3 linked regions of the Kribbella sp. NBC_01245 genome follow. The main gene of each other region encodes a partner of the protein of the gene in region 2 in a complex. Links are inferred from orthologs where the notes say so. Each region holds a gene or a part of one and is shown on either strand. Other genes may lie near its edges. The genes, in order: secG, secY and secA.

Region 1 (9,002 bases), 4.9 Mb from region 2 along the record:
GCCCTGCGGGAGGCCGGCGTGGCCCGGATGAGCCTCGGCGGCAGCATCGCCCGGGCCGCCCTCGGCTTCATCCGCGACAGCGCCCGCGAACTACTCGACCAGGGCACGCTCGGCTTCGCGACCCGACAGATCCCCCAAGGCGACCTCAACACCCTCTTCGCCAACCGCGCCCAGCGGCCTTAGGTGGCTTTGCGCGTGTAGGTGGTCGATGGCGGCGAGGATCGCGGCGATGCCGGTTAGCAGGCCGACGAGTGTGGCGGCCAAGGCCGTCAGCCGTAGTACGTCACCCTCGGGCTCGATCAAGAGGTCGAACAGGCCTGACGCGAAGAGGAAGCCTGTGCCAACCCAGGCGCCTGCCAGGGAGAACCACGTCGAGCGGCCGTGCACGAAGACCAGAAGGCTCACGGCACCAGCAACGGCTATCAGCGCCCGCACCAGGTAGAACGTCTTCTGAGCGGCAGTCTCCACCGCTGTCGGTTGCCCGCCCAACTGGCCGCCAGTAACCGCCCACGCGATCTGCATCCCCGCGAAGCCAGTGGCAACAACAGCTCCCGCCTTGGCGATCAGTAGCTGCAAGTCGTGCGTCGCTCCCCTACGGAGCTCAGTGGTCTCGAACAGCGCGGCCCAGCGATCCCGTGCGTACAAGGCGAAGGCAATCGTCAGACCGACTGCCTGCAAGGTGAAACCGCCATAGACGACTGCGAAGACCCACCCATCCAACGTGGCTCCACTAGCGGCCGGTGATCCCCCAACGATGAGCTGGACCAGTACGCCGAGCGGCAACCCGAGCGCGATCGGCGCGAGCAGACCCGTACCAACCCACATCGGCACCAGCACCAGCCAGGCCGGGATCCGCCTGCCCCATCGATACGTGAACGCCAGCACGATCACGATCGCGACCAGGTCCATCCCCATCGTCACTACGTTCGCCACCACGACCGACGACCGCGTCATTTGCTCGTCGGCACCACCGATACCACTGCCAAAGATCCACGCCAGCTTCAACCCGACGTACGGCAAACAAGCCGCGATGGTCAGCCAACACGTCAAAACCCGAACTCTCGTCATGCCCTCACTCTGGCCCGCTTGGGATTCCGTCACCTCCCGCGCGAGCATGACCGCTCTCCCCCGCCCGAGTGACCCCGTAACCGGCCAACTCGATGGCCGCGTGAAGCTCGGCAAGCGTCTCTTCGGCCTCAACCGTGACCGTCCCTGCCGCGAGATCCACCGCCACCATCGTCACGCCTGGAAGAGCCTCCAGCTCCTCGCTGACGAGCACCTCGCAATTGCGGCAAGTCATACCTTCGACGGCGATCGTGTGCGCGGCCATCACAGCTCCGCCAACGGCTCGAGCGTCTGGGTCAGCTGGTGAGCGCGCCGCATCCTGCCGTCCGGCGCGAACTCCGCCATCAACTGGACCTCCGTCGACATCACCCGGCCGCTGCGCAGCTCGGCATGTACGGCGAACCGGGCCGCGAGCTTTTCGTCGTACCGCCAGACCTCATGAAAGTCGTATCGATAGCGGCGCAGATTGCGTTGCACCGGGCGCACGTGCTGCACCAGCCGGGCCCGGTCCATCCGGACACCGTCCACGATCTGCTCGATATCCGCGGTGTAGTAGCGATCCACGATCAACTCGACCGCGTCGGGATCGGCCAGCACCTCCTCGGTGAAACCGGCGAAGAACTCCTGCAGGAACTGCCCGGGCGGGCTTATCTTTGACATAGCGTAAAAGATAATCCGATGCCCTATTCTTGACAAGGTGTCAGAGATCACCGCACCGCGTGCCCGTCGTCGACGCGCCGATGCCGATCGCAGCAGGCAGGCGATACTCGCCGCCGCGATCGACGTGCTGGACGAGAACGGCGAGGCCGGGTTGGAGGTGATCGCCGCCGCGGCGAAGGTCACCCGGCAGACGATCTACGCGCACTTTCCGAATCGCGCCGCGCTCGTGGATGCCGTACTAGCTGAGCTGACCGCGGAAGTGATCGCGTCTCTCGATCGCCTCGACCCGGATCTGCCGGCACCCGATGCCCTGCACGCCTTCTTGGAAACCGGGTGGCGATCCTTTGAGCGCCACCCGTTGCTGCTGAGCCCGGGGACGATCGGCAGCGGAGCCGAAGACCTACACGCGCCAGTGCTCGACCACCTGCGCGGAATCATCAAGCGCGGCAAGGCAGACGGCTCATTCCCGACGAAACTCGCGACGGACTGGCTGCTGATCGCACTGATGGCACTCGGCCACGCAGCCGGCGAAGCTGTCGCGGCCGGAGCGATGACGCGCAAAGCGGCCTGGGCCGGTTATCGCTCCAGCGTTGACAGGCTGGTTGGCATTTAGGCCTTATCGGGCAGGGAATTCGATGCTGGTCGAATCGCGCGGACTTCTGGCACCAAGGGCGGCTAACGTCGGAAGTCCCTTCTGCGAAAGGCCTTCTCTTGCTGAAACGGCGTCGTTCCCTTCAAGTACTCGCATTGAGCGCCACCTTGTTGCTAGGGGCGACCGCCCCGCTTGCCGCCGACCAAATGAGCGGTGCCAAAGCTGATACCGGCGGTTATGACGGCACCGGCAAGGTGCTGATCCGCAACGCCTCGATGGTGCTGACGATGGACCCGAAGGTCGGCCAGGGCCAACTCGGTCAGCTCGAGAACGCCGACGTGCTGATGACGGGCGACACCGTCACCGCCGTCGGCCCGAACCTGTCCACCACCGACGCTCGCGTCATCGACGGCCGCGGCAAGATCGTGATGCCCGGATTCGTCGACCTCCACACCCACACCTGGCAATCGCTGATCCGCGGTTGTGGCACCGCCAAGGAGCTCAACGGCTGGCTGGCCGAATGCGTGCTCCCGCTGTACGGCAACCAACCGAACGAGTTCGACGGGTACGCCGGGACCAGGCTCTCGACGCTCGACGCCATCGGCACGGGTATCACCACCACGACGGACTGGTCGCACGCGTTCAGCGACGCGTTCGCCCAGGGCAATCTGCGCGCGCTCGGTGAGTCCAAGCTGCGTTTCGTCTACGCGTACAGCGGTAACACCAACCCGGCCCGGGCCGAGGCGATCCGCAAGGCCAAGCGCGAGATCATCGACCCGAACCCGCTCGCCCGCCTCCAGATCGGCACCCACCCGACCACCGGGAACTTCGCCGGCACCCAGGCCTCCGAGAATCTGGCCAAGGAACTGGGCGTCTCCCTCAACGTCCACCTGCACGAGTCCAAGACCGACCCCGCCACCGGTCAGATGGACGCCCTCCGCCGCGCCGGCGCCTTGCGACCCGGCCTGCTCGCGAACCACGTCGTGCAGATGACCGAGGCGGAGCTGGACGAGTTGGCCGCGCATGACGTCCGCGTCGCGCACAACCCGCTCTCGAACATGCGGCTCGCCTCGGGCGTCGCACCGCTGCCGGCGATGAAACAGCGCGGGCTGAAGGTCGGACTCGGCATCGACGGCGGTACGAACGACACCACGGACATGTTCAACGACATGCGCGCGGCCGTCGGCCTGCAGCGGGCGACCGCGATGGACCCGACGCGCTTCCCGCAGCCCGCCGACGTACTGCGAATGGCCACGCTTGGCGGCGCGGAGGCCCTCGGTCTGGACGGCCACGTCGGTTCGCTCTCGCCGGGCAAGAAGGCGGACCTGCAAGTGATCGATCCGCGCGCGCTCAACATGGCACCGCGAGTCGACTGGATCAGCCAGCTGGTCTTCAACACCCAGCCCGCGAACGTCCAGTGGGTCTTCGTGAACGGTGTCGCCCTCAAGCGCGAGGGCCGTCTCACCACGCCGAACGTCGACCGCGTCCTCACCGACGCCCAGACCGCCAGCGACCACATCATGACGTTGCTCGGCCGCTAATCCTTTGGACAAGCGCCGGCCCGTCGCGATGGGATGGGCCGGTGCGCACGGATGAGATCACGATCGACGAGACGACGGTACGGCGAATGCTGGCGGCCCAATTCCCCGAATGGGCCGGGTTGAGCCTGCGGCCGTTCGCCTCGGGTGGCACGGTGAACGCGATCTACCGGCTCGGCGACGACAAGATGGTCCGCCTACCGCGTTTTGCGTCAAGCGTGCCCAGCGTCCGCCAGGAACACGACTTGGTACGTCGGCTTGGGCCTTTGCTCCCGTTCGACGTGCCGGATCTACTGGCCGTCGGCGAGCCGTCGGAGCTCTACCCCTTCAACTGGTCGATCTACCGCTGGCTGGACGGCGTACCGCCACTCGAAGGCGAGGCGTCACCCGCACTCGCCGAGGACCTCGCGTCGTTCGTCAACGCGTTCCGCCAGATCGACCTGCCGGACGGACGTGCCGCCTACCGAGGCGGACCGCTGACCGAACAGGACGACGAGACCCGCAAATACCTGGCCGAGTGCGAAGGCCTCATCGACGTACCAGCCGCCACCAAAGCCTGGGACGCCGCCCTCGAAGCCGAGCCGGCCCGCAGCGAAGGCTGGGTCCACGCAGACCTCATGCCGGGCAATCTCCTCGCCGCGGGTGGACGCCTCAGCGCGGTGATCGACTTCGAAACCTGCGGTGTCGGCGACCCCGCCTGCGACCTCATCCCCGCCTGGAACCTGCTCGACCCGGCCACCCGCCCGCAGTTCCGGGAGGCGCTCGACGTCGACGACGCCACCTGGCTCCGCGGCCAGGGCCGGGCCCTCTCGATGGCGATCATCCAGCTGCCGTACTACCAGCACACCAACCTGACGATGGCCGCCAACGCCCGCTACGTCATCAACCAGGTGCTCAGCGCATAAGCGAAGCGGGCCCATCCGACACCGGATGGACCCGCTTCAAACACCTGCTTCAAAAGCACGAACTCAGTAGAAGACCTCGCCGCGGGCCTTCTTGGCGCGCAGCGTCTGGACGGCCTCGGCCAGGATCTCGGCGGCCTCGGCCTCGCTGCGACGCTCCTTCACGTAGGCGAGGTGCGTCTTGTACGGCTCGATCTTCGGTGGCGGTGGTGGATTGCTCGAGTCGGTGCTGGTGGGCAGGCCACAGCGCGGGCAGTCCCACGCCTCCGGGATCGAGGCCTCGACGGCGAAAACCGTCGCGGTCTGATGTCCGTTGGCACAGAAGAACACGATGCGCTGGCGCGGCGCGGAGTCCCCGCGCTCTGCCTCACCCATCGGCCCGGCGCCGACCCTGCTACCTCGGATTGCGCTGCCACTACCGGCCACTGGAGCGTCTCCTCAGTTACCGAGCTTGTACAGCAGCCCGAGGGCGACGATGGAGGCGAACCAGATGAGCCCGATGCCCACCGTGATCCGGTCCAGGTTGCGCTCGGCCACCGAGGACCCACCGAGGCTCGACGAAACGCCACCCCCGAACAGGTCCGAAAGGCCGCCACCGCGACCTTTGTGCAGCAGAACGAGCCCCGTCAGGATGAGGCTGCAGATGACCACGACGATCGAAAAAGCGAGAATCACGAGGAGTAGCCTAACTGAAGGTCCAAGTAACGACAGATACCGGCGAACTCGTCGACCTTCAGGCTGGCACCGCCAACCAGGCAGCCGTCGACATCCGGCTGGGACATGATGCCACCTGCGCTGGCCATCTTCACCGATCCCCCGTACAAAATCCGGATCGAATCGGCCACAGCCGGGGAGAAAGTCTCCTCCAGCCGGCCCCGGATCGCCGCACAGACCTCCTGCGCGTCCTCGGGGGTGGCCACCTCGCCGGTGCCGATCGCCCAAACCGGCTCATACGCGATCACGACCTTGCGGGCCTCGTCCTGCTTGAGCCCCGCGAGTGCGCCGTCGACCTGGGCGAGGGTGTGCTCGACCTGACGGCCCTCCTTGCGGACCTCCAGCCCCTCGCCGACGCAGACGATCGGCGTGATGCCGGCCGCGAGCGCCTTGGTGGCCTTCGCGTTGACCAGCGCGTCGTCCTCACCGTGATACTGGCGGCGCTCCGAGTGACCAGCGAGCACGTAGCTGCAGCCGAGCTTGGCGAGCATCGCGGCCGAGATCTCGCCCGTGTACGCGCCCTCGTCGAACTTCGAGATGTCCTGGGCGCCGTACACGATCTTCATCCGGTCACCGTCGACCAGCGTCTGCACACTGCGCAGATCGGTGAACGGCGGCAGCACGGCGACCTCGACCCGCTCGAAGTCGTGCTTCTTATCCTGCAGGGTCCACGACAGCTTCTGCACCAGGTGCACGGCCTCGACGTGGTTGATGTTCATCTTCCAGTTGCCCGCCATCAACGGCGTGCGAGTGGTGTCGGCCATGGTCAGTCCTCTTCCAGCACAGCGAGTCCGGGCAGTTCCTTGCCCTCGAGGTATTCCAGCGACGCGCCGCCACCGGTCGAGATGTGGCCGAACGCGTCGTCGGCGAAGCCGAGCTGCCGGACGGCGGCCGCGGAATCGCCACCACCGACCACGCTCAGGCCGTCCACCTCGGTCAACGCTTGTGCGACGGCCTTGGTTCCACCGGCGAACGCCTCCATCTCGAAGACGCCCATCGGGCCGTTCCAGAACACCGTCTTGGCGGCCGCGATCTCGGCGGCGAAGGCCTTACCCGAGTCGGGACCGATGTCCAGGCCGAGCTGGTCGGCCGGGATCGCCTCGGCCGCGACCACCGTGGCGGGCGAATCGGCCTTGAACTCCGGCGCCACCACGATGTCGGTCGGCAGCACGATCTCGACACCCTTGGCCGTCGCGGCCTCCAGGTAGCCCTTGACCACATCGAGCTGGTCGTCCTCGAGCAGGCTCTTGCCGACCTCGTGGCCCTGCGCCTTGAGGAAGGTGAAGACCATGCCGCCACCGATCAGCAGCTTGTCGGCCTTCGCGATCAGGTTGTCGATCACGGCGAGCTTGTCGGAGACCTTCGCCCCGCCGAGCACCACGACGTACGGGCGCTGCGGCTCCTCGGTGAGCCTCTTCAGCACCTCGACCTCGGCCAGCACCAGGCCGCCCGCGGCGTGCGGGAGCTTCCGGGCGACGTCGTAGACGCTGGCCTGCTTGCGGTGCACGACGCCGAAGCCGTCGCTCACGAACACGTCGGCCAGACCGGCCAGCTCGTCGGCCAGCGCCTCGCGCTCGGCCTCGACCTTGCTCTCCTCGCGCGGGTCGTACCGCACGTTCTCGAGCAGCAGCACCTCGCCCTCGTCGAGCTCCTGCACGGCCTCTTGCGCGCTGTCCCCGGTCACATCGGTCGCGAAGGCGACCTTGATGTTCTCGTCGGCGAGCAGCTCGCCGAGCCGCTTGGCCACGGGCGCGAGGGTGAACTCCGGGTTCGGCTTGCCCTTGGGGCGGCCGAGGTGGGCGGTGACGATCACCTTGGCGCCGGCCTTGGCCAGCTTCACCAGGGTCGGCACGCTGGCGCGGATCCGCCCGTCGTCACCGATCTTGTCGCCGTCGATCGGCACGTTCAGGTCCGAGCGCACCAGCACCCGGAGCCCGGCGACGTCACCGAGGTCGTCGATGGTCTTCACAGTTCAGCTATTCCTTCGGCGAACGCCTACGTCCGAAGAACCAGAGCTGGTTCTTCGGACGTAAGCCGGGATGAATGGAAACGTCAGAGCGTCGCGCCGACGTGGTTGACCAGGTCGACCAGACGGTTGGAGTAGCCCCACTCGTTGTCGTACCAGCCGACGACCTTGACCTGGTTGCCGAGCACCTTGGTCAGGCCGGAGTCGAAGATGCAGGACGCCGGGTCGGTGACGATGTCGCTCGACACGATCGGGTCCGCGGTGTACCGCAGGTAGCCCTTGAGCGCGCCCTCGGCGGCCGCCTTGACGGCCTCGTTGACCTCCTCGACCGAGGTCTCACGGCCGACGGTGACGGTCAGGTCGGTGGCGGAGCCTGTCGGCACCGGCACGCGCAGCGCGTAACCGTCGAGCTTGCCCTTGAGCTCCGGCAGGACGAGGCCGATCGCCTTGGCGGCACCGGTCGAGGTCGGCACGATGTTCAGCGCGGCGGCACGGGCGCGACGCAGGTCGCTGTGCGGGCCGTCCTGCAGGTTCTGGTCCTGGGTGTACGCGTGGATCGTGGTCATCAGACCCTTTTCGATCGTGAACGCGTCGTGAATGGCCTTCGCCATCGGGGCCAGGCAGTTGGTGGTGCAGGAAGCGTTGGAGATCACCGTGTGCTTGTCGGCGTCGTACAGGTCGTGGTTCACGCCCATGACGATGGTGAGGTCCTCGTTCTTCGCCGGGGCGGAGATGATGACCTTCTTGGCGCCGTTGTCGGCGTGCGTCTTGGCCTTGTTGGCGTCGGTGAAGAAGCCGGTCGACTCGATCACGACGTCGGCGCCCACATCGGACCACTTGAGGTTCGCGGGGTCGCGCTCGGCGAAGGCCTTGAAGCTGTGACCGCCGACGGTGATGTCCTCGTCGGTGGCGGTGACGTCGCCCGGGAAGCGGCCCAGGATCGAGTCGTACTTCAGCAGGTGGGCGAGGGTCTGGTTGTCGGTCAGATCATTGACGGCGACGACCTCGATGTCGGCACCTGACGCCTGAACGGCGCGGAAGAAGTTACGGCCGATGCGGCCGAAGCCGTTGATACCTACGCGAACGGTCACGGGACTGCGTCTCCTCAAATGGGGCTCCGAACTGTCTTGCTACCACCGGAAACACTAGCCCAACCGCCCACTTGGCTCACTGGTCCCGTCCACAGCAGACCACCCCGGCCGCGGCGGCACCCATGCGCGGGTACCGCCGCAGCCTGCGGGTCAGAGGACGTTCACTCCGGTCCAGGCCTTTCCGACCTCCTGCACCTCGATGCTGCCGGCGCCGTACAGGTCGGTCGCCGCCGCGAGGGTCGCGGCCCGGGCTGCCTTGTAGTCCGACCGAGAGGTCAGGTACGTGGTCAGCGCCCGGTACCAGATCTTCTCGGCCTTGCTGATGCCGATACCGGTGACGGTCACGCCGTTCACGGTCGGGCTGTTGTGGGCCACCCCGTTGATCGTCTTGGCACCACTACCCTCGGCGAGCAGGTAGAAGAAGTGGTTACCGACGCCCGACGAGTAGTGCACGTTGAGCCGGCCCACACTGCG
Region 2 (9,003 bases):
GTCACCGGAGATACCGGTCGCTTCCAGAGTCTTCAGGGCGCGAGTACGACCTACACCGAAGATGTAGGTGAGGGCGACCTCGATGCGCTTGTCGCGCGGGAGGTCGACGCCTACGAGGCGTGCCATGTGGCGGTGTTCCTTTCGTCGGCAGAGGTGTGGTGACGCGCTGCGTCCCTGCCCGCCTTGGTGAGTCTCAGGTTGTCTTCACCAGCAGGGCCCCGGCCTCTGTTCCGGGGGCGACATCCAGCCTGAGCCGGATGAGCATGCGCGTTGTGGTGCGAAAGTGCCGTGATGCTTCGAGCTGGGCTGAATCAGCCTTGCCGCTGCTTGTGCCGCGGGTTCTCGCAGATCACCATGACCCGGCCGTGACGGCGGATCACCTTGCACTTGTCGCAGATCTTCTTGACGCTCGGATTGACCTTCATCGAGCTTCTTTCTTCGACAGGTGGGTGGTTACTTGTACCGGTAGACGATGCGACCTCTGGTGAGGTCGTACGGCGACAGCTCCACGACGACCCGGTCCTCAGGAAGGATCCGGATGTAGTGCTGCCTCATCTTGCCGCTGATGTGCGCGAGCACCTTGTGCCCGTTGGACAGCTCAACACGGAACATCGCGTTCGGCAGGGCCTCGACGATGGTGCCCTCGAGTTCGATAACTCCCTCTTTTTTGGGCATGTCCTCGCACTTCTGTAGACGACTTGACAGGGTTTCGTACGGGTAAAGCACGGCCACCTGGACGCTCTGGAACACGAATTGCCCTCCCGACGTCCGGAGCGAGAAGCGCCGTCATCGAGCAGCCGCGGGCAGCATGAACAGAGCCCACAAAGGGCCAAGGAAAGAGTTTACGCGAACGACACGCGGGAATCCAATCGGGGTGCCGGCCCGCCGCTCAGGGTATGGGTGTGGCCCCTGATTCGCCTGCCCGCCAGATGTGCTCGGGCATCAGCTCGAGGATGTCACAGGCCGCGTCCAGCTGCGCCAGGATCGTCTCAGGCTTCCGGAAGGACGGCATCAGGGCGACGAACCGATCGCCGTGTGTCACGAACCCGAACGGCTGAACGGAGAGCAGGACGGTCATCACGCGCGGATGCAGTACGGCGTGCACCGTCGCGGGCTCACCGCGCACGAGCCGGTAGCGGTCGTTGAACTCGGCACTCTCCAGGTGCAGGTCGAGTGGACGCAGGCCCGGCGCGACCAGGCCGGTCAGCGACTCCGGCGCGATCTGCATCGCCGGCAGCGGGCGGTCGATCTCCAGATCGATGAAGTCGAACGCGACCTTCGTATCGCCCAGCCCGAACCGGAACCGGCCCAGCCAGAACCGGCGACCACGATGTACGCCGCTGGTGACCTCGACGACCTCGGGCTCCGGGTCGGCGGTGAACGGCATGAACGGCCAGCGGGCCTTGAGCTCCGGAGCCGTCGCCGCGTACGTCCATCCCCGCCGGGCCGCCTCCCGCCGCCAGGCGCGCTGCAACCTCGCACCGAGGAGGCCGATGGCGAGCGGGAAGGCGATCAGGCCGAGCAGCCAGACCGGCACGGCCCAGATGGCGGCGTCGCGCGCGAACACGGCGACCAGAGCGACCGCCGGCAGCCCTACGCCGACCCAGAGCACCAGGACCAGGCAGGACACCTGCCGGAATCGCCAGGTGCCGCCAGGCTGCCATACCGGCCGGATGCCGGTTCGTTCGGACGAGCCCACTGTCAGCGGCGCTTCCCGAGCGCGCCGAGGGTGATGACGCCCCACGGGATGAGCAGCCAGACGGGCCAGAAGTGCGGCCAGTGACCGCCGCCGGCAAGCCCGATAACGAACCAGATCAGCACGTTGATCAGCACGATCGAGCCGAAACCGCCCGCGGCCGCGAGGACGGGGTGCTTCTCCTTGGGGCGCTCCGGGAAGGTGCCCGGCGCCGGGGCCGGCGTGGCCTGGCGGGCGACGGCCGGGGTGGCGTGCGTGCGGACCGGCGGGAGGTCCCGCACCAGCGGCTCCAGTTCGCCGTACGTCTGGCTGGAGTAGAGACGGTCCAGCCGGGCGTTGAACTCGGGCTGGTCCAGCCGCCCGTCGGCGAAGGCGTCCCGCAACCGGCCCGCGATCTTGTCGCGGTCGGTCTCGCTGAAACGCTCGTGAGGCTGGTACTTGCTGGGCATACGACCAGTCTGCCTCAGGCGTGGGAGCGTTGGCGTCCCCCTGATGGTGGACGCCGGGTGGAAACCCTGCGGTCAGTCGATCAGGGCGCCGCAGGTGATGCCGAGCTCGGCCAGTTTGGCCGCACCGCCATCGAGGGCGGTCAGGATCCACGGCCCCTGCGGGGTCAGCGTGAACGTGTGCTCGGTGTGGGCCGCGGCCTGACCGTCATCGGTCACCACGGTCCAGTCGTCTTCCAGGGTGTGGTTGTCCTGCTTGCCGAGGGTGAGCATCGGCTCAACGGCCAGGGCCAGGCCCTCGACCAGCTTCGGCCCACGGCCCGCACGCCCGAAGTTGGGCACGTTCGGCGGCTGGTGCATGGCCGAACCGATGCCGTGGCCGACGAAGTCCGTGACGATGCCGTACTCGGACTGCGACCGCACGTGCTGCTCGACGGCCGCGGAGATGTCCGTCAGTCGCCCGCCCAACTTGGCGGCGGCGAACCCGCGCCACATCGACTCCTCGCAGACCCGGGCCAGCTCCAGCAGGGCCGGGTCGACCTCGCCCACGGGCACCGTGATGGCCGCATCGCCGTGCCAGCCGTCCACGATGGCGCCGCAGTCGATCGAGATCAGGTCGCCTTCGGCCAGCACCCGGTCCCCCGGGATGCCATGCACGATCTCGTCGTTCACCGAGGCACAGATCGAACCGGTGAAGCCGTGGTAGCCCTTGAACGAGGGCGTCGCGCCGGCCGACCGGATGCTGTCCTCGGCGATCTTGTCCAGCTCACCGGTACTGATACCGGGCCGGACCTCGCCGCGCAGCAACTCCAGCGTGCGGCCGACCACCAGACCGGCCGCACGCATGGAGATGATCTGTTCGCGGGTTTTGATCTCGATCCCGCGGTCCTTAAAGATCACTGCAGATCACGCAATCAATTCTCGAGCGTCTTCAGGGCGGTCAGCACGCGCTCGCTGACCTCGTCGATCTCGCCCACGCCGTCGACCTCGACCAGCAAGCCGCGCTCGGCGTACACCTGCAGCAGCGGAGCGGTCTCCGCGGCGTACACCTCCTGGCGGTGCCGGACGACGTCCTCGGAGTCGTCGCTGCGGCCCTCGACCTTGGCGCGGCGCAGCATCCGGTCCACCAGTACCTCGGTGTCCGCGGTGAGCGCCACGACGGCGTCGAGCTTGTGACCGTGCTCGGCCAGGATCTCGTCGAGCGTGCCGACCTGGGCCACCGTGCGGGGGTAGCCGTCCAGGAGGAAGCCAGGATCGGCGTCCGCCTCGGAGAGCCGGTCGCGAACCATCGCGTTGGTGACCTCGTCGGGCACGTAGTCCCCGGCGTCCATGTAGCGCTTGGCCTCGAGGCCGAGCTCGGTCTGGTCTTTCACGTTGGCCCGGAAGATGTCGCCGGTGGAGACAGCCGGGATCCCAAGACGCTCGGCCAGAACCTTGGCCTGCGTCCCCTTACCCGCGCCCGGCGGGCCCATCAGCAACATTCTCATCAGCGCAAGAACCCTTCGTAGTTACGCTGCTGCAACTGGCTCTCGATCTGCTTCACGGTGTCGAGACCGACGCCCACCATGATCAGGATCGAGGTTCCACCGAACGGGAAGCTCTGGCTCGCATCGACGAGAACCAGCGCGATCAAGGGGATCAACGAGATGATCGCCAGGTAGATCGCACCCGGGAAGGTGATCCGGTCCAGCACGTACTTCAGGTACTCCTCGGTCGGCCGACCGGCCCGGATACCCGGAATGAAGCCGCCGTACTTCTTCATGTTGTCCGCGACCTCCTTCGGGTTGAAGGTGATCGAGACGTAGAAGTAGGTGAAGAAGATGATCAGGCCGACGAAGGCGATCATGTAGTACGGGTGGTCACCGCGAACGAAGTTCGTCTGGATCCACTGCGCCCATTTCTCGTCTTTTCGGAACTGACTGACGAGCACGGGTAGATACATCAGGCTGGAGGCGAAGATGACCGGGATGACGCCGGCCTGGTTGACCTTCAGCGGAATGTACGTCGAGGTGCCGCCGAACATCTTCCGGCCGACCATGCGCTTCGCGTACTGCACCGGGATGCGGCGCTGCGCCTGCTCGATGAAGATGACCGCGGCCATGATGATCAGACCGATCACGATCACCATGAAGAAGACGCCGAGACCCTTTTGCTTGCGGATGTTCCACAGCTGGGTCGGGAAGGTGGCGACGATCTGGGTGAAGATCAGGATCGACATACCGTTACCGACACCACGGTCGGTGATCAGCTCGCCGAGCCACATGACCACACCGGTACCGGCGGTCATGGTCAGCACCATCACCGTCACCGGGAACCAGCCGTCGTCGTAGAGCAACGGCAGGTTACAGCCCTGGAACAGCTGGCCGGGCGTCCGCGCGAGCGCAACGAAGGCGGTCGCCTGCAGGATGGCCAGACCGACGGTCAGGAACCGGGTGTACTGGGTGATCTTGGTCTGACCGGCCTGACCCTCCTTCTTCAGCGTCTCGAGCCGCGGGATCACCACGGTGAGCAGCTGGAGGATGATGCTCGCGGTGATGTACGGCATGATGCCCAGCGCGAAGATCGCGAGCTGGAGCAGTGCCCCACCGGAGAACAAGTTGATCAGGCTGTAGAGGTTCGCGTTCTCCCCGCCCTGGGTCTGCTTGATGCAGGTGTCCAGAGACTGAACGTTGACCCCGGGGGCCGGCACGACCGACCCGATCCTGAAGATCACGACGATGAAAAGTACGAAGAAGATCTTCCGGCGCAGGTCCGGAGTCTTGAACGCATTGGCGAAGGCGCCTAACACCCTGTCCTCCCACAAGTTTCCCGCACCCGAGGGTGGCAGGGCCTAACACAGCTGGGCAAGAGACGAACCAGGGCTCGTCCGGAACACCGCGTGACAATAACATCACCCGCGTCCGCACGAGCCCTGGTCAATTCACACCTCGGTGGTGGATCCCCCGGCCGCCGCGATCTTCTCCTTGGCGGACTGCGAGAACTTGTGCACCGAAACCTGAAGAGCAACGGTCAGTTCGCCGTCGCCCAGCACCTTCACCGGGCGACCTGCGCGGACCGCACCCTTGGCGACGAGATCGGCAACGCCGACCTCGGTCGCTTCCGGGAAGAGCTGACCGAGCTTCTCCAGGTTAACGACCTGGAACTCGACCTTGTTCCTGTTCTTGAAGCCCTTCAGCTTCGGCAGCCGCATGTGCAGCGGCATCTGCCCACCCTCGAAGTGCTCGGGGATGTTGTTACGGGCCTTGCTGCCCTTGGTACCGCGGCCGGCCGTCTTACCCTTGCTGCCTTCACCACGACCCACACGGGTCTTGGCGGTCTTGGCACCGGGAGCCGGACGCAGGTGATGAACCTTGAGCGTCATATCAGTCGACCTCCTCGACGGTGATGAGGTGGCGAACCGCGCGCACCATACCGCGAATCTCGGGACGGTCATCGTGGACGGCGACATCGCCGATCCGCTTGACGCCCAAGGTGCGCAGCGTGTCGCGCTGGTTCTGCTTGCCACCGATGCCGGAACGGGTCTGGGTGACCTTCAAGCGTGCCATCAGGAAACCGCCTCCGCCCGCGCCTTCAGCAGTGCCGCAGGAGCGACGTGCTCGACCGGCAGACCACGGCGAGCAGCCACGGCCTCCGGGGTCTCCAGGCTGCGCAGCGCGGCAACGGTGGCGTGCACCACGTTGATCGCGTTGGACGAGCCCAGCGACTTGCTGAGGATGTCGTGGATCCCGGCGCACTCGAGAACCGCGCGCGCCGAACCACCCGCGATCACACCGGTACCGGGAGCGGCCGGGCGCAGCATAACCACGCCGGCAGCCTTCTCCCCCTGCACCGGGTGCGGGATGGTGCCCTGGATCCTCGGCACCTTGAAGAACGACTTCTTGGCCTCCTCGACACCCTTGGCGATCGCCGCGGGCACCTCCTTGGCCTTGCCATAACCCACACCGACGGTGCCATCACCGTCACCAACGACCACGAGGGCGGTGAAGCTGAAGCGTCGACCACCCTTCACGACCTTGGCGACACGGTTGATGGCTACCACGCGCTCGATGTAGGCGGTCTTGTCAGCTGCCGCACCACGACCACCGTCGCGGCCACGGCGCTCACCACCGGCGCCGCCTCCGCGACGCTGCTGGCCTCCGCTCATGTCGAACTACCCTCTTCCTGTGTTTGTGTCGCCGGTCAGAAGCCGAGGCCGCCCTCACGAGCGGCATCAGCTAGGGCCGCGATGCGGCCGTGGTACTTGTTGCCGGCCCGGTCGAAAACGACCGTGTCGACGCCTGCGGCCTTCGCCCGCTCGGCGAGCAATCCGCCGACCGTCTTGGCCTTGTCAGTCTTGTTGGCGTCGGCACTGCGCAGGTCGGCTTCCATGGTGGAAGCAGACGCGACGGTGACGCCGGCCACATCGTCGATGACCTGAGCGAACAGGTGCCTCGACGACTTGGTGACCACCAGGCGCGGCCGCTCGGCCGTCCCGTTGACCTTCTTGCGCACGCGCATCTGACGACGCAGACGCGATGCGGTCTTCTTCGCGGTGTGCTTGTTCGCACGCAGACCGATGGCCATGACTACTTACCAGCCTTTCCGACCTTGCGGCGAACCTGCTCGCCCGCATACCGCACGCCCTTGCCCTTGTAGGGCTCAGGCTTGCGCAGCTTACGGATGTTGGCAGCGACCTCGCCGACCGACTGCTTGTCGATTCCCTGCACCGAGAACTTGGTCGGCGTCTCCACCACGAAGGTGATGCCCTCAGGGGCGTCCACCGTGATCGTGTGGCTGTAGCCGAGCGAGAACTCCAGCTGGGTCGGGCCCTTTGCGAGCACCCGGTAACCAACGCCGACGATCTCGAGCTTCTTCTCGTAGCCGTCCGTCACGCCGACCACCATGTTGTGGACCAGCGTGCGCGACAGGCCGTGCAGTTCCTTGCTCTTGCGCTGCTCGTTCGGGCGCGAAACGGCAAGCGTGCCGTTCTCGTCCCGGGCGACAACGATGGGCTCCGCAACGATGTGCGAGAGCGTGCCCTTGGGGCCCTTCACCGTGACCGTCTGGCCGTCGATCGTGACGTCGACGCCGGACGGGACCGTGATCGGGAGCTTGCCAATGCGAGACATGACTGGGGTCCTCCTTCCGGTTCTTCCGTCACCAGACGTAGGCGAGAACTTCTCCGCCTACGCCCTTGTTCTTGGCCTGCTTGTCCGTGAGCAGTCCCTGTGACGTCGAGATGATCGCGACGCCCAGGCCACCGAGCACCTTGGGCAGGTTGGTCGACTTCGCGTAAACCCGCAGACCAGGCTTGCTGATCCGGCGGACACCCGCGATCGAGCGCTCACGGCTCGGACCGAACTTCAGGTCGACCACCAGGGTCTTGCCGACGGCGCCTTCTTTCGGCTCCTCGACCTTGTAGGCCGAGATGTAGCCCTCCTGCTGGAGGATGTCGGCGATACCCTGCTTGATCTTGCTGTACGGCATCTGGGTCGACTCGTGATACGCCTGGTTGGCGTTGCGCAGACGTGTCAACATGTCTGCGATCGGGTCGGTCATCGTCATGGCCTGGGGCCTCTTTCCCGCCGTGGTTTCGCCAGCCGGCGACCTACGGTGACTAGATGGTTTCGATTGAAGAATTCAGTGCTGGAACAGCGACCGGCTGGATTCACCAGCTGGACTTGGTGACACCGGGCAGCTCGCCGCGGTGCGCCATTTCACGCAAGCAGATCCGGCAGAGGCCGAACTTGCGGAAGACCGCCTTGGGCCGACCGCAGCGCTGGCAGCGGGTGTAACCGCGAACCGCGAACTTCGGCTTCCGGGCCTGCTTGACAATGAGTGCTGTCTTCGCCACGTCAGTTCTCCTTGAACGGGAAGCCGAGCTGCCGCAGCAGCGCGCGCCCCTCGTCGTCGTTCTTGGCGGTGGTCACCACGGTGATGTCCATACCGCGCACCCGGTCGATCTTGTCCTGGTTGATCTCGTGGAACATCACCTGCTCGGTCAGACCGAAGGTGTAGTTGCCGTTGCCGTCGAACTGCTTGCTCGACAGGCCCCGGAAGTCACGGATCCGCGGCAGCGCCAGGGCGAGCAGCCGGTCCAGGAACTCCCACATCCGGTCGCCGCGCAGCGTGACGTGCGCACCGATCGGCATGCCCTCACGCAGCTTGAACTGCGCGATCGACTTACGGGCCTTGGTCACCTGGGGCTTCTGCCCGGTGATCGCCGCCAGATCCTTCACCGCGCCGTCGATCAGCTTCGAGTCACGAGCCGCCTCGCCGACACCCATGTTCACCACGATCTTGGTGAGCCCGGGCACCTGCATGACGTTCTCGAACTGGAACTCCTCACGGAGCGCCGGAAGGATCTCTTCGCGGTACTTGGTCTTCAGCCGCGGGACCTGCTTGGTCTCCGTCGTCGCGGTCGTCATCAGATCTCCTCGCCGGTGCGGCGCGCGATACGCACGCTGCGGAACCCGGTGTACGTCGAACCGTCGGGGCGGCGCTTCTGCACCTCGACGCGGTTGTAACCCACGCGAGTGGTGACCTTGCGCTTCTTGCCGTCCTCGTCGGTGACCTCGACCAGCAGCATCACGTTGGAGACGTGGATCGGTGCCTCCTGCGTGACGATGCCACCAGTGGTGCCGCCGCGCTGGGCCTGCTGCACCTTGGTGTGCTTCTTGACCCGGTTCACGCCTTCGACGATGACCTTCTCAGCCTCGGGCAGGACCTGAATGATCTTGCCCTCGAGCCCCTTGGACTTGCCGGCGATGACGCGAACGACATCGCCCTTCTTCACGTGCAGCGAACGCTGCACCTTGGCCTGTGCTTTCTGGCCCATCTCAGAGCACCTCCGGAGCGAGCGAGATGATCTTCATGAACTTC
Region 3 (9,538 bases), 3.0 Mb from region 2 along the record:
CGCACCACTGGTCGTTGGGCGACGGGGAGACCGGGTTCGTGAGAACGATCGCCCACGGCGCGTCTGCCGTCTTGGCCAATGTGCCACCGACGATGCGCGGGTCCTTGCCCTTGACAACAACATTGTCCGGTCCGGGGGCGGCGACAGCGGTGGTGGCGGAAGCGATAGAGCCGGCAGCGAGCAAACCCGCTGCCAGGGCGGAACTAAGCCTCACAGTCATCTGGAACTCCTCAGGACGGTACGCCGCACCCCGGGCGGGGGAAACGGTCGTTCGAGAACTCTGACGGCCCAACCAACGACTGCGGGCCTCAGCAAGATCTCGATCACCGCTCGCCTGTGTCCCAGCCAGATCACCATCACAACCCCGCAAGGGATAACCCGCGCGGGCCTCTGGAGAACCTGTGCGAGGGCACCGGCCCATCGGGGGGTTAGGCCGGCGCCCTCGCTGTCTGAGGTTGCGTCTCAGCTGTCGATTTGGGCCTGCAGTTCAGTGGCGTAAGTGGCCACCTCCGCGTAGACGCCGGGGTTGTTCGCGTCCGCGCAACCGATACCCCAGGAGACGACACCGAAGAGCCGGCCGTTCAGTACGAGCGGGCCGCCCGAGTCGCCTTGGCAGGAGTCCTTGCCGCCTTCCTTGTAACCCGCACAGATCTCGCCGGCCGCCACGTAGTTCTGCGATGCGTAGACCTCGCCGCAGTAGGAGTCGCCGAGGACCGGGACAGCCACCTTCTGGAAGACCTCTTCCGGGCCGGTGCCCTCGGTGGCGCCCCAGCCGTAGACGATCGAGGCCGCGCCGACCGCGTCAGCCTCCGCGCTCTTCTCCAACTCCAGCGTCGGCACGCCCTCGAACGGCGTCGTCAGCGTGAGTACGGCGACATCGTGGCCTGACTCCTTGCCGTACGCCGGGTCGAACCAGATCTTCGAGATGGCCGATTCCTTGCCGACCGACTTGTCCGACAAGTCGTCACGGCCCTGAATCGCGGTGTACGTCTCCATGGCCTTCGTGACGCAGTGGGCGGCGGTCACGATCTTGTTGGCCTTCACCAGCGTCGCGCCGCAGTACTCCTTGTTGGGCGCGGGAGATCCGCTGTTGGACAGCTGGATGGCCCACGGGGTGTCCGCGGTCTTTGCCAGCTCACCTCCGACGATGCGCTCCTTCGGCACCTCCGGTGGGACCGCGGCGGATGCGGTACCGATCGCGCCGATCGACGCGAGTAACAAGGTGGCGGCCGCCAGACCTGCGCGGGAACGTCCTGTCATGCCTCACACTCCAGGTTTGTCTGAGCCACGTGGGCGACGTGGCTTTGCAGCAGCCTGTCCTGCCAACGGCGTGTGCCCAACCCTTCACTTGCGGTCACAATCAAGTTATGCCGAAATTTTGTCGGTGCCGCCCGGCACAATCTGACGGGTGACCTCGACATCCACTCAGGTGCTCTCCCAGGCCCAGGCCCGGCGAATCGCGCTGGCCGCCCAGGGCTTCACCGATCCACGGCCGAAGGGGGTGCCCGACAGCCGGGCGCTGACCCGCGTCCTGAGCCGGATCGGGCTGATCCAGATCGACTCGGTCAACGTCCTCAGCCGAGCTCAGTACCTGCCGCTGTACTCGCGGCTCGGGCCCTACCCGCGCGAAGTGCTCGACAAGGCCGCGGGCAAGGCGCCCCGGCGCATGGTCGAGTACTGGGCGCACGAAGCCTCGCTGGTGCCGGTCGAGACGCATCCGCTGCTCAGATGGCGGATGGCGCGGGCGCATCAGGAGGCCTGGGGCGGTCCGCGCACGATCGCGAAGGAACGGCCCGACCTGGTCAAACAGGTGCTCGCCGATGTCGCCGCGAACGGTCCGCTCACCGCGCGGGAGATCGACGACGACATCGAGCGTGGCGACAAGTCGAACTGGGGCTGGAACTGGTCGGACGTCAAACGCGCGCTGGAGTTCCTCTTCTTCGCGGGCGATATCACCGTGGCCAAGCGCAACCAGCAGTTCGAGCGGATGTACGACATCCCCGAGCGCGTGTTGCCGTCCGCCGTGGTCAACACGCCTACCCCGACGTCCGAGGAGGCCCATCGCCAGTTGGTGCTGATCGCGGCCAAGGCGCATGGGGTGGCGACAGCGCAATGCCTGAAGGACTACTTCCGTACGGCGCCGGCCGCTACCGCGCAGGCGATTGGCGAACTGGTCGAGTCGGGTGAGCTCGAGCCGGTCGGGATCGAGGGGTGGAAGCGTCCGGCGTACCTCTATCGCGACGCGAAGCTGCCGCGACGGGTCAATACCCGCGCGCTGGTCAGCCCGTTCGACTCGCTGGTCTTCGAGCGGACCCGGGCGGAGGTGTTGTTCGACTTCCACTACCGGATCGAGATCTACGTCCCGGCGGAGAAGCGCGTCCACGGTTACTACGTGTTGCCGTTCCTGCTCGGGGATCGGCTGGTGGCCAGGGTCGACCTGAAAGCGGATCGCGCCGGCGGCGTGCTGCTGGTCCAATCGGCGCACGGTGAGCCTGGGGCACCGCTGGAGACGCCGGACGAGCTGGCCGCCGAGCTGGTCCAAATGGCGGGGTGGATGGGCCTCGATTCGGTTCGGGTGGCAGGGGGTGGAGACCTGGCGCCGGCCCTGAGTATCGCGCTGCGCACCGCCTGACGGACTGTCCGTGGAACTTTTCGGCGGGTTCGCGCGTGGGGACAAGGAGAGGCGACTCACGCGGGCGGGGTGGGTTGACTCGTCTCGCCCCGTACCATGGGTTGCGCCCGTCAGACGGGCGGCCGTTCTGCCCTGCCCTGGGCCGAGGGGCTAACGCCCGCCGTATACAAGGCTGCAATAGTCAAGGAGTGGACTCCCCACGATGAAGATCGTCGACAAGGTCCTGCGGATCGGCGAGGGCAAGACCCTGCGCCGGCTCGAGGGCATCGCGAAGCTGGTCAACTCGATCGAGGACGACTTCGTCTCCATGAGCGACGAGGAGCTGCGCGGCCAGACGGCCGACTTCAGGCAGCGGGTCGACAACGGCGAGTCCCTTGACCTGATCCTGCCCGAGGCGTTCGCGGTCGTCCGCGAGGGCGCCAAGCGGACGCTGCACCAGCGCCACTACGACGTCCAGATCATGGGCGGCGCCGCGCTGCACCTGGGCAACATCGCCGAGATGCGCACCGGTGAGGGCAAGACGCTGGTCGGCACCCTCCCGACGTACCTGAACGCGCTGTCCGGCAAGGGTGTGCACGTCGTCACGGTGAACGACTACCTGGCGCGGTTCCAGGCCGAGTGGATGGGCCGGGTGTACAACTTCCTCGGCGTCGACTACGGCGTGATCCTGCCCGAGATGACCCCGGCCGAGCGCCGGGTGGCGTACTCGAAGGACATCACCTACGGCACGAACAACGAGTTCGGCTTCGACTACCTGCGCGACAACATGGCCACCTCGATCGAGGACTGCGTCCAGCGCGACTACAACTTCGCCATCGTGGACGAGGTCGACTCGATCCTGATCGACGAGGCCCGGACGCCGCTGATCATCTCCGGCCCGGCCGAGGACAGCCAGCGCTGGTACGTCGAGATGGCCAACCTGGTGAACCGGCTGCGCCCGGAGACCGACTACGAGGTCGACGAGAAGAAGCGCACCGTCGCCATCCTCGAGCGCGGTATCGAGAAGGTCGAGGACCACCTCGGGATCGACAACCTGTACGAGTCGGCCAACACCCCGCTGATCAGCTACCTGAACAACGCCCTCAAGGCGAAGGACCTGTTCAAGCGCGACAAGGACTACGTGGTCGTCGAGGGCGAGGTGCTGATCGTCGACGAGCACACCGGCCGGACGCTGCACGGCCGCCGCTACAACGAGGGTCTGCACCAGGCGATCGAGGCCAAGGAGAAGGTCGAGATCAAGGAGGAGTACCAGACCCTCGCGACCATCACCCTGCAGAACTACTTCCGTCAGTACAACAAGCTCGCCGGCATGACCGGTACGGCGATGACGGAGCAGTCCGAGTTCGGCAAGATCTACGGCCTGGGCGTGGTGGAGATCCCCACCAACAAGCCGATGGTGCGCGCGGACCAGCGCGACCTGATCTACCGCACCGAGGACGCCAAGTTCGACGCCGTGGTGAACGACATCGTCGAGCGGCACGAGACCGGCCAGCCGATCCTCGTCGGTACCACCAGCGTGGAGAAGTCCGAGCGCCTCTCGGCCCAGCTGAAGCAGCGCGGCATCCGGCACGAGGTGCTGAACGCGAAGCAGCACGCGCGCGAGGCCGCGATCGTCGCCGAGGCCGGCCGTAAGGGCGCGGTCACGGTCGCCACCAACATGGCCGGCCGTGGTACCGACATCATCCTCGGCGGTAACCCCGAGCACCTGGCCGACAAGGACCTGCGCGCCCGCGGGATCGACCCGGTCGAGCACGCCGAGCAGTATGAGGCGGAGTACCCGAAGGTCCTGGAGCAGTTCGAGCAGCAGGTCAAGGACGAGCAGGTCGAGGTCCGCGACGCCGGTGGGCTGTACGTGCTCGGCACCGAGCGGCACGAGTCGCGCCGGATCGACAACCAGCTCCGCGGTCGTTCCGGCCGTCAGGGCGACCCGGGCGAATCCCGGTTCTACCTGTCGCTGGAGGACGACCTGATGCGCCTGTTCAAGCGCGAGATGGTCGACTGGGCGATGTCGCGCAACGAGGACGACACGGTGCCGCTGGAGAACAAGGTCGTCACCAAGGCGATCGCCTCCGCGCAGGCCCAGGTCGAGGCGCAGAACTTCGAGACCCGGAAGAACATCCTCAAGTACGACGACGTGATGAACCGCCAGCGGCACGTGGTCTACAAGGAGCGCCGCAGCGTGCTCGAGGGTGCCGACCTGCAGGACCAGGTCAAGGACATGCTCGACGAGACCATCCAGGGCTACGTCGTCGGCGCCACCGCCGACGGTTTCGCCGAGGACTGGGACCTCGAGGTGCTCTTCACCGGCCTCCGCACGCTGTACCAGTCGGAGCTGACCGAAGAGGACCTGATCGAGGAGGTCGGCGGCGAGCGCTCCGGCCTCACCCAGGACTTCCTGATCGAGCGCATCACCCAGGACGCGCACGATGCGTATGCGAGGCGCGAGGAGGCGCTGTCCGCTCCGGCCATGCGCGAGCTCGAGCGTCGCGTGGTGCTGAGCGTGCTCGACCGGAAGTGGCGCGAGCACCTCTACGAGATGGACTACCTGCGCGAGGGCATCGGCCTGCGCGCGATGGCGCAGCGCGACCCGCTGGTGGAGTACCAGCGCGAGGGCTTCGACATGTTCGCCGCGATGATGGAGTCCATCAAGGAGGAGTCCGTCGCGTACATCTTCAACCTCGAGGTCACGGTCAGCGACCTGCAGGACGAGCCGGTCCAGGACGACGTACAGGACGTCGTGCCCGCCGAAGAGGTCGAGGACGTGCTGGTGCCGGGTGCACCGGTCGCCGAGTTCCCCGGCCGCCACGTCGAGCCGCGTCAGCAGGACACTCCGCGCATCCAGGCGAAGGGTCTGCTGTCCAGCCGTCCGCAGCGGCTGACGTACACCTCGCCGACGGTCGACGGTGACGACGAGGTGTCGACCCACGCCGACGCCGTCGAGGGTGGCGCCCTGGAGTACGCCGGCACCCCGCGCAACGCGGTCTGCCCGTGTGGGTCCGGCCGCAAGTACAAGCGCTGCCACGGCGACCCCCAGTCGGAGCACTACCAGCACTGATTTCGCCTTGCAAGAAGACCCGCCGTCCCTTTCATCGAGGGGCGGCGGGTCTTTCTATGCCGGATGGCACGATGGCGGTATGCGGACTTGGTTGATGCAGCGGTTCGGGGTCGCGGTGCCGGTGGTGGGGGCGCCGATGGCGGGGGCCAGTGGTGGGGCGTTGGCCGGGGCGATCTCCACGGCCGGTGGGCTCGGGATGATCGGCGCCGGGAACCTCGCGTCGGCCGACTGGATCCGCGAGCAGGGCGCGATCGCGGCCGAGAGCGGCAAGCCGTACGGCGTGGGGCTGATGGCGTGGGCGCTTTCGGAAAAGCCTGAGCAGCTCGACGCGGTGCTGGAGCTCAAACCGGCATTGGTCTCGCTGAGCTTTGGGGACTACCCGCAGTACGTGAAACGGCTTCAGGATGCAGGGATAACCGTCGCGACGCAGGCAGGCACTCTCGCGGACGCACGCGAGGCCGTCGCCGCCGGTGTCGACGTACTGGTCGCCAGAGGTGGTGAAGGCGGCGGGCATGGTCGTAACGAGGTGGCGACTCTTCCATTGCTTCAGGCCATCCTGGACGAAGTGGAACTACCCGGGCTGGCCGCTGGTGGTATTTCCGGCGCCCGCGGTTTGGCCGCCGTACTGGCTGCTGGTGCCGCGGGAGCTTGGATCGGCACCGCCTTCCTGACGTGCCGCGAAGCCATCAACAGCGCGTCCGCCCGGCAGCAGTTGATCGCCTCGGACGAGACATCAACGTCGTACGGCACGGTCTTCGATCAGGCCTCGCGGGCCGGCTGGCCGGACGAATTCGGCGGCCGGGCGCTGCGCAATCCCTTCTTCGTGCAATGGCAGGGGCACGAGAAGGAGCTTGGTGCGGACGACGCGGCCCATGACGAGTTCATGGCCGGAGTACGCGCGGGCGACGTCGGTACCGCCCCGCTCTACGCCGGCCAAGGCATAGGCGCCCTGACCGCCGAAACCACCGCCGCCGACGTACTGCAGCGCTTCGCCGCCGCCGACGACCTACTCCGCGCCGCCGCCGACCGCCGCCGCCCCTGACGGCGGAGGTAGGACGGTGACGCCGCGCCGATCGGGTTGACGCGGGGCTACAGGTTGGCGACGCTGTGTGCGCACACACATCCGAGTCCGCACCGCCCAGCGTCCCGGAGGCATACGATGGCCGTTCCTTCTGCCCGCTTGATCGGCTTGACCCTTTCCTTCGCGCTCGGTCTGGCTTCCGGTCAGGTGGTGAAGGCTTCAGCTTCAGCCATTGCGGATCCGCCGATGGGGTCGTCGGTGATTCTGGTGAGTGTGCCGAACGGCCGGGTGGCCGATCTCGACGGTGGTGGGATCGACGATGGGCACAAGATCCAGGAGTGGGCCGCGAACGGTTCGGCCGCCCAGCAATGGCGGCTCCAGTCCGATAGCGGCAACGTAAAGATCACGCTCGTCGCCAACTCGGCCTGGTGCCTCGGCCGGAGCGACGCGGCGAAAGCCGTTCTCCGTCCCTGCTCGAACGCCGCCTCCGCCTGGCTCTTCGAGGATCTTGGCGGCCGCTTTCGCATCAAGAGCCCGACTGGCGGCTACCTCCGCGTTGTCGCTACGAGTCCCTCGACCGGGCGCGAGCTGGTGGTCAGTGCGGACGCCGGCCCCGGCGCCGAGTGGTACGTGAACGGCGTCGACGTACCGCGTCGGCCCATGCCCGCCGATCCGCGCCTCGACCAGGTCAGTTACCTCGTCGCCCACAACGCGATGGCCAATACCGACGAAGGCTTCTGGGGCCGATTCCCCAACCAGTCTTACCGTTTGCGGGATCAGCTCAGCCAAGGTGTGCGCGGGCTGCAGATTGACGCGCATCCCTACAACGGCGATGTCCGGATGTGTCACGGCAGCTGCTGGGGCAACGAACGCACGCTCACCGCCGGTCTCCAAGATGTCGTCAACTTCCTCAACGCCAACCCGTCGGCCGTGGTCAGCCTCTTCATCGAGGACTACACCAGCGTCGAGGAATTGCGAACGGCTGTTGCCAAGGTCAACGGTTTCGCCGATCGCGTCTTCCGGCCGGATCAGGCCGGCGTACGGCAGAACGGCTGGCCGCGCATCTCCGAGCTCATCGCCCAGAACCGCCGCCTGCTGGTCTTCTCCCAGCGCTCCGGCCGCGAGTCGTACGGCGTGATGTTCGACCGGGACTGGACCGCGGAGAACTACTGGTCTCTCGGCTCTGGCGGTGACACCCAGTGCTACAGCCGCTGGGACGAGGTTCCGTTGGCCAAGGAGGAGCCGGGCTTCCGCCGTCTGCACGTGATGAACCACTACCGGGATATCCCGACTGAAGGCGCTGCGTCAGCCGACAACGGCTCTAAGCTCTCGGACCGGTTGACCCGGGTCTGTGGTCCTGTAGCCGGCCGCAAGCCGAACTTCGTTGCGCTCGACTTCTACCAGAAGCCGGAAGGTGGAGCCGTCTCTGCGCTCATGCAGAACCTCAACACTTACTGGTGATGTAGAGCCTCCGCGATGGTTGCAATGCCTTCGGCCAGGTCTGACTGGTTGTTCGCAGCATAGCCGAGAACAAGGCCTGGGCGGGCCGGACGTTGGTGGTGCCAGGAGAGCGGCTGGACCTTCACTCCGCGGGCGAGAATCTCCGCAGCCAGCTTGGCGTCGTTGCTTTTGAAGGCGCTGCTGTCGAACGTGATCATCAGGTGAAGCCCGGCCGCGGCTCCATGCACCTTGGCCTCCGGCAGGTACTCCCGGATGGCCGTGATCATCGCGTCCCGGCGCTGCCGATGCCTGCGGCGGAGGAACCTCAGCTGGCGCTCGAGCTCTCCCGACTCCATGAGATGAGCCAGCACCAGTTGAGGCAGTACGGCGTTGCCGAGATCGGCGAATCGCTTAGCGGCCACGAACGCCTCGCGGTACTTCGGCGGCGGTAGAACCCAGCCGACGCGTAGTGCCGGCGCCAGCAACTTGGAGACGCTGCCGGTGTAGCAGACCTGCTCGACCAGCATTGAACGTATGGCCGGTACTGGCGGTCGGTCGTACCTGTGCTCGGCGTCGTAGTCGTCCTCCACGATCAACCCGCCCTCGCTGGCCCACTGCATCAACTCGCGCCTGCGTTCGCCACCGAGGACTACGCCGGTCGGGAAGTGGTGTGCCGGAGTAAGCAGCACAGCGGGAGCGCCTGTCGCCCGTAGCTCGTCCACTCTGATGCCGTCTTCGTCAACGGTTACAGGCGGTGTAGCGATGTCCCGGTTGTGGAACTGCTGCCGGGTGCCGAGAGACCCGGGGTCCTCTACAGCCAGTTCTTTCACGCCATCCCGCTGCAGGATCTGTGCCAATAGGTCGAGCGTCTGGGCAACTCCCGCGACCACGATCACTTCAGCCGGATCCACGGTGATTCCGCGGTTTCTGGCGAGCCAAGTCGCTACTGCCGCCCGCATCGCCGGGGCGCCGCGCGGATCGCCGTACCCGAAGTCGACCGCCGACAACTCGCTCAGCACGGCACGCTCGGCCCGTAGCCACGCTGTCCGTGGGAACGACGCAAGATCCGGTACGCCGGGGGAGAGGTCAATCCGCGCTGGCGCCGCCCGGGCCGCCTCGAACACCTCGACGCCTGGCGGGCTGTCGAACACGGTCTTGGGACGCTCTGGCCTGGGCTGGGTCTTGCTAGGTGGCCCTGATTTTGGGGTGTGCGGGATCGCGACCACGACGGTGCCGGCCCGGCCGCGGCCGACGATGTGCCCGTCCTCGGTCAGTCGCTGGTACGCCTCGGTCACCACGCCGCGCGAAACCCGCAGGTCCGCCGCGAGCACTCGGGTGGCGGGCAAGCGGCTGCCGATCGGGAGCCGCCCGTCCGAGATCGCCGTACGCA

Evidence for each region.
Region 1: secY (region 2) and secG share a complex: the UniProt entries of both Escherichia coli proteins name them as parts of the sec protein translocase complex. The link is inferred for Kribbella sp. NBC_01245 from one-to-one orthologs.
Region 3: the proteins of secY (region 2) and secA are in contact, whole or in part, in a crystal structure (PDB 3DIN), measured with the Thermotoga maritima proteins. The link is inferred for Kribbella sp. NBC_01245 from one-to-one orthologs. Residues at the interface, in WP_004081795.1 of Thermotoga maritima: Glu108, Gly109, Glu110, Glu111, Ala236, Glu237, Arg238, Arg239, Ile240, Thr241, Ile242, Gln243, Tyr244, Ala245, Arg246, Arg247, Val248, Thr249, Gly250, Arg251, Arg252, Val253, Tyr254, Gly256, Ala257, Ser258, Thr259, Tyr260, Leu261, Pro262; in WP_004082002.1 of Thermotoga maritima: Glu261, Ala262, Arg263, Lys300, Ala301, Arg302, Thr303, Ile304, Ile305, Leu323, Tyr324, Asp325, Pro326, Val329, Ser330, Tyr333, Ile336, Lys340, Phe345, Val349, Glu363, Phe364, Tyr374, Ser375, Gly376, Gly377, Glu393, Ile395, Thr482, Ser483.

What each region holds. Positions count from the first base shown.
Region 1 is NZ_CP108487.1:2,108,811-2,117,812, forward strand. What follows is about bases 3,815-6,672. They hold secG (preprotein translocase subunit SecG), read right to left. Parts: upstream 5,433-6,672; coding sequence 5,196-5,432; downstream 3,815-5,195. Other genes in these bases: OG394_RS09330 (amidohydrolase family protein), read left to right, coding at 3,815-3,858; OG394_RS09335 (aminoglycoside phosphotransferase family protein), read left to right, coding at 3,900-4,760; OG394_RS09340 (RNA polymerase-binding protein RbpA), read right to left, coding at 4,824-5,183; tpiA (triose-phosphate isomerase), read right to left, coding at 5,429-6,235; OG394_RS09355 (phosphoglycerate kinase), read right to left, coding at 6,238-6,672. Also shown: OG394_RS09305 (isocitrate lyase/PEP mutase family protein), read left to right, coding at 1-183; OG394_RS09310 (hypothetical protein), read right to left, coding at 91-1,068; OG394_RS09315 (heavy-metal-associated domain-containing protein), read right to left, coding at 1,073-1,330; OG394_RS09320 (nuclear transport factor 2 family protein), read right to left, coding at 1,330-1,725; OG394_RS09325 (TetR/AcrR family transcriptional regulator), read left to right, coding at 1,763-2,338; more of OG394_RS09330, read left to right, coding at 2,473-3,814; more of OG394_RS09355, read right to left, coding at 6,673-7,440; gap (type I glyceraldehyde-3-phosphate dehydrogenase), read right to left, coding at 7,524-8,528; OG394_RS09365 (M4 family metallopeptidase), read right to left, coding at 8,679-9,002. UniProt on the Escherichia coli protein: Subunit of the protein translocation channel SecYEG. Overexpression of some hybrid proteins has been thought to jam the protein secretion apparatus resulting in cell death; while this may be true it also results in FtsH-mediated degradation of SecY.
Region 2 is NZ_CP108487.1:6,996,076-7,005,078, reverse strand. The notes cover bases 2,780-5,638. They hold secY (preprotein translocase subunit SecY), read right to left. Parts: upstream 4,931-5,638; coding sequence 3,629-4,930; downstream 2,780-3,628. Other genes in these bases: rpmD (50S ribosomal protein L30), read right to left, coding at 5,505-5,638; rplO (50S ribosomal protein L15), read right to left, coding at 5,063-5,503; OG394_RS32035 (adenylate kinase), read right to left, coding at 3,057-3,629; map (type I methionyl aminopeptidase), read right to left, coding at 2,780-3,042. Outside these bases: rpsM (30S ribosomal protein S13), read right to left, coding at 1-126; rpmJ (50S ribosomal protein L36), read right to left, coding at 312-425; infA (translation initiation factor IF-1), read right to left, coding at 454-675; OG394_RS32050 (hypothetical protein), read right to left, coding at 890-1,699; OG394_RS32045 (DUF1707 SHOCT-like domain-containing protein), read right to left, coding at 1,702-2,145; more of map, read right to left, coding at 2,218-2,779; more of rpmD, read right to left, coding at 5,639-5,687; rpsE (30S ribosomal protein S5), read right to left, coding at 5,687-6,286; rplR (50S ribosomal protein L18), read right to left, coding at 6,322-6,705; rplF (50S ribosomal protein L6), read right to left, coding at 6,708-7,250; rpsH (30S ribosomal protein S8), read right to left, coding at 7,279-7,686; OG394_RS31995 (type Z 30S ribosomal protein S14), read right to left, coding at 7,790-7,975; rplE (50S ribosomal protein L5), read right to left, coding at 7,977-8,549; rplX (50S ribosomal protein L24), read right to left, coding at 8,549-8,959; rplN (50S ribosomal protein L14), read right to left, coding at 8,961-9,003. UniProt on the Escherichia coli protein: The central subunit of the protein translocation channel SecYEG. Consists of two halves formed by TMs 1-5 and 6-10.
Region 3 is NZ_CP108487.1:4,001,319-4,010,856, reverse strand. What follows is about bases 2,494-5,887. They hold secA (preprotein translocase subunit SecA), read left to right. Parts: upstream 2,494-2,834; coding sequence 2,835-5,687; downstream 5,688-5,887. Other genes in these bases: OG394_RS17730 (NAD(P)H-dependent flavin oxidoreductase), read left to right, coding at 5,767-5,887; OG394_RS17740 (winged helix-turn-helix domain-containing protein), read left to right, coding at 2,494-2,632. Outside these bases: OG394_RS17750 (S1 family peptidase), read right to left, coding at 1-220; OG394_RS17745 (S1 family peptidase), read right to left, coding at 463-1,260; more of OG394_RS17740, read left to right, coding at 1,409-2,493; more of OG394_RS17730, read left to right, coding at 5,888-6,729; OG394_RS17725 (PI-PLC domain-containing protein), read left to right, coding at 6,847-8,169; MocR-like pyridoxine biosynthesis transcription factor PdxR, read right to left, coding at 8,160-9,538. UniProt on the Escherichia coli protein: Required for protein export, interacts with the SecYEG preprotein conducting channel.